Regions from separate parts of the Allocoprobacillus halotolerans genome, predicted to be linked through region 1. Evidence: a T-box and tRNA genes for the amino acid it is inferred to sense, from the RefSeq annotation. Region 1 holds a T-box; the other holds one or more tRNA genes.

Region 1 (2,403 bases):
ATTATTATATAAAGAGCTGGTACAAAAAAGATAAGCAAACTCACAACAAGTTTGCTTATCTTTTCTTAATTGTAATACCGATTTTTCTTTCCACTTTCGCTAATTTTTTACGAGCAATGACTCTGGCTTTTTGAGCACCTTGTTCTAAAATATCATCTAAATAAGAACCGCTTGTAATTTCTTGATAACGAGCCTGAATTTTTTCAAGTTCTTCACCTAAAACTTCAGCCAAGTCATTTTTAAATTCTCCATAACCTTTTCCATCGTATTGAGTTTCTAACTCTTCAATAGAACGATTAGCGAGAATAGAATAGATTTCTAATAAGTTAGAAATACCCGGTTTGTTTTCTGGGTCATAGTGAATATGTCCATCACTATCAGTTATAGCTGATTTGATTTTCTTTTTAGAAACTTGAATATCATCTAAGATATAAATAGTTCCTTTACCAACTTCATCAGATTTAGACATTTTTTTCGTTGGATTTTGTAAATCCATAATACGTCCACCTACTTTTGTAACGAGTGGTTCAGGAATTTTAAATGTTTCACTATAACGAGAATTAAATCTTTCTGCAATATCACGGCATAATTCTACATGTTGTTTTTGATCTTCTCCAACTGGTACATAATCAGGATCATACATCAAAATATCAGCATTCATCAATGATGGATAATTAAAAATCCCCCGCCGATCACTTCATTTTTTGCTTTTTTATCTTTGTATTGTGTCATACGAGAAAGTTCACCCATAGAAACCATACAACCTAAATACCAACCAAGTTGAGCATGTTCTAAAACATCTGATTGCAAAAATAAAGTGACTTTTTCAGGATCTAATCCTGCTGCAATATATAAAGCAATTAAATCTCTGGTATTTTTACGTAAATCTGCTGGTTTTTGATAAACTGTCATAGAATGAAGATTCGCAATAAAAATATACATTTCATATTCATCCTGATAAGAAACAAATGGTTTAATAGCTCCAATATAGTTTCCTAAAGTCACACGTCCTGTTGGTTTAATTCCACTTAACATTCTTTTCATCATTACACCTCCATAAAAATAAAAAACGTCCTTAAAAAAGGACGTAGAATACGCGATACCACCTTTATTCATATCATAAGATATGCACTCTTGTTTTAACGCAACAAACGAAAAATGACTGATGCCACTTTTAGCTCCAGAATCCCAATTCATTATCATTCAAGGCTTGTTTGCATCACCCACAAGCTTTCTAAAACATGAGTTGATAACTACTCCATTCTTTCATCGCTTTACATGTATTATAGAACGTCAAACAAGCAAAATCAATAGAATCATAAAAAATAATTTCATAATTGATAAAAATGATGTATAATGATGGGCGAGGTGATGATGTCGTGATTAGAATTTATACTGCACCCAGTTGTGCTTCATGTCGTAAAGTGAAAGCATGGTTAAAAGAGCATCAGATTCCTTATGTAGAAAAGAATATTTTTTCTACAATATTACGTGAAACTGAGTTAAGAGAACTTCTAGAAAGAAGTGAAAATGGAACTGATGATATTATTTCTAAAAGATCAAAAATTATTAAAGAAAATAAAATAGATTTAGATGAAATGTCAATCAATGAATTGATTCATTTCATTCAAAAAAATCCATCTATTTTAAAAAGACCAATTATTATTGATGAAAGACGCTTTCAAGTTGGGTATAATGCTGAAGAAATTCGTGCTTTTATTCCTCGTGAATTACGTCGTTTACAAGAATGTAGTCATAGTGATTTTTGTCCGCAATTTACTGATATTAAAGAACAGTATTATCAAGATTACCCATGTGATGATGGTTGCCAGTAGGAAGAGAAAGGTCGTTTTTGCTTCGAGATTATTAGGAAATAAAAACGGCTTTTTATATGAAGAGTTAAAGGTGTATATTTATATAAAAAATGTTATAATATGAATAATATTGAGGTTTGGATGCAGATGATGACTAAGAATGTTTTTGAAAAAATATTAAGAAAAATGATTGTTGCTGTATCTATCATCGCTGTTATTTTTTCTTATGAGTGTGTCATTGCAATAATATTGTTGAAGATAGTATGGTTCAACAAATAGATAATGATTACCAGATATTGGAATCTTTTGAAAGCATTTTTCAAATGGATGGGATAGCGGAAGATGAAGAATTTCCACAGCTTGTAGAAATGGCTAACCAACAAAATGATTTTGCTACGATGATGTATTTTGATTCAAGCCGTCAGGGTATTATTGCTAATCTTTATGCCAAGACAATAGTTGATCAGCCTTTAGATGATATTCAAAAAGAGATTCAAGATGTTGTAGAAGATGCCTTTTTAGGGAAAAAGTAATATCAGATATTTTTGGAAGTCGTTTTTCACATCGTCTTGTCTAGGCTTATGGGATA
Region 2 (2,403 bases), 1.4 Mb from region 1:
TGTTCGTGGTGTTAATATAGCATCTTGTCTAGGTAACCTATTTTGTGCCTCTTTACAAATATACCAATTTGTTGGTTTATAGACTGCAACAATTAATGAGTTATATACACCAAATACATATTCAATCTCTTGTAGTTTCTTTCTTGATACTCTCCAAACACCTCTCATTGCATCGTAAAGTTCATCTTTAGACATATTCCTAAGATACAATTTATTAATTTTAATAATTAAAATTTTGTGATGAATATCATTTTCACATAGTTCTTGAGCCCCATAAACTTTTTCAAATTCCTCAACAGTTAACGCTTCTTTTGAATGATGACCAGCTACTATATTCGTTAGTTTGAATTTATCAATAAATTGAAATATATTAATTAGAGCAGCTTCAGCCGCAAAAGCTCACTTTCTGATAGATTGCTTATAATAATTAATTTTTTAACTTCTAAATGCATTTCCTTTATTTGGCTTATTATTTTAAGTTTCAATTTTTCTCTATTTGGACTTAATAAACTTTCTTTTCCATATTCAAAAACACGATTTCCACTTCCTTTACCAATATAAAATATTTCATTGTTTCTTGGATCAATTAATCCATAAACATAGTAATCTCCTAGTGCTTGTAAACTCTTTTCTGAAAAACTTTCCATTACAATATCACCCCTTATCATCTTTGAATAATTCAATATCAATTTTTATGATTTTTCATATATTTAATAATGTAGTCATTCTCTCATTTCTCATTATATCAAATTTTAGAAATCAAATATAAATTAATTATATTTTAGAAAAAAAGAGTCATTATGACTCTTAGTTTGCTCATGGCAGGGGCGGCAGGAATCGAACCGCGTCCACGGTTTTGGAGACCGATGCTCTACCATTGAACCACGCCCCTATGGTGACCTGTACGGGATTCGAACCCGTGAATGCATGCGTGAAAGGCATGTGAGTTAACCGTTTCTCCAACAGGCCAAGTAATGTTGCTTTGTAATAATAGCACATAAAATATAGAAAAGCAATAGAAAAAATAAAGAAATAGTGATATTATAGATAAGTATTGGAGGAAATAAAATGTTTGGTTTTAAAAAGAAAAAATAATTAAGAGTTTAGATATTAATGAAGGATTTCGTCAATATGAAAAAAATCCTGATCAAATCACAATTATCTGTCTTGACGAATTAAAAGATTATGATGAATTGCATGTTGCTGATGCACAATGTTTTCCATTTCGCTTATTAGATAAATTTGAAGAAGCCTATCCTAATAAAGATATGAAGTATTATCTTTATTCTTTCAATAAAGCAATTAGTGAAAAGGGATGTAAAAAATTAATGAAACTTAATTATAATGTTTATGACTTAGGAAGTTTTCTAAATTATCATGAACGAGTAGAAGGACGTCAAGCAACAAGAAAAAATCGTAGAAGAAAAAATAAGCAGACCATCTTTATTTCAAAGATGGTTTTTGTCTTATACTTTTAATTCAATAAAAATAAAAGTTATAATATTTATAAAAATAAAAAAAGCCCTTGAAATAAGGGGCAGTTTTTATAACACTTTTTGTCCGTTGTAAGTTCCGCAATGTTTGCATACTCTATGAGATAATTTATATTCTCCACATTCTGGGCAAACTACGACACTTGGTACTGTTAACTTGTCATGTGTTCTTCTTTTGTTTCTTCTTGTTTTTGAAACTCGTCTTTGTGGTACTGCCATAGGTACACCTCCTTATTCCCTATCCTTAAAATAATCTTTAAGCTTCGCTAAACGAGGATCAATATAGTCCTCATCTTCACATTCGTCTTTCTCACTTAATACTTTCCAACCTTGACCATGTGTTTTTAAAGAAGCACCTTCTTTAACCACTCTCATTGGAACTTCCATCATAATTTCCTGAAAAATCACAGGTGTTAAATCAACTGTATTTCTTTTGACTTCTATAACTTCTTCATCTTCTGAAGGTTTATAAAAGGCAAAAATAGCATTTGATTCAATATGGAATGGATAATCCACATCTTCCAATGATATTGCACATGGTAGAATCATTTCACCATCTATTTGGAAATCAACGTATAATTGATGATTTTTTGTATCCAAACGTCCCTGTCCTTGAACATGAACGTCCTTTAATCCATTAATTTGGGATAAATTATGGAACATTTCAGGTGGAAAACTTAACGTTTCATCGAAGTGAAAACGTCCATCTTTTTGTTTAATAATCCATTGTAAATTCCATTTCAAAAAAATCACCCTTTACATCGCATAGCCAATTATATATAAAACTAAGAAATATGTCAATCTAAATTTCAATATTTCATTGAATATTTCCTCTATTTTTAAGTAAAACTATGTTTATTTCTCAAACTATGTTAAACTATCCAGGTAGAGTAAAAAATCTATGAAAGTT

What was found. A T-box is a leader RNA that pairs with one kind of tRNA and senses whether it is charged. The one in region 1 lies ahead of trpS (tryptophan--tRNA ligase), so its partner is inferred to be a tRNA-Trp.
Region 2: it encodes a tRNA-Trp, which carries the amino acid that the T-box ahead of trpS (tryptophan--tRNA ligase) is inferred to sense. The anticodon was not compared.

Annotation. Positions count from the first base shown of each region.
Region 1 covers NZ_CP101620.1:527,656-530,058, reverse strand. Annotated here, with positions in the region: gene NMU03_RS03290 (hypothetical protein) at 1-34, shown strand, start outside; partial or broken gene trpS (tryptophan--tRNA ligase) at 56-1,044, opposite strand; T-box leader at 1,079-1,279, opposite strand; gene spx (transcriptional regulator Spx) at 1,380-1,835, shown strand; gene NMU03_RS03275 (hypothetical protein) at 2,078-2,347, shown strand.
Region 2 covers NZ_CP101620.1:2,103,488-2,105,890, reverse strand. Annotated here, with positions in the region: gene NMU03_RS12365 (hypothetical protein) at 1-195, opposite strand, end outside; gene NMU03_RS12360 (GIY-YIG nuclease family protein) at 375-647, opposite strand; tRNA gene NMU03_RS12355 (tRNA-Trp) at 820-892, opposite strand; tRNA gene NMU03_RS12350 (tRNA-Glu) at 894-969, opposite strand; gene NMU03_RS12345 (hypothetical protein) at 1,194-1,478, shown strand; gene rpmF (50S ribosomal protein L32) at 1,545-1,712, opposite strand; gene NMU03_RS12335 (YceD family protein) at 1,725-2,246, opposite strand.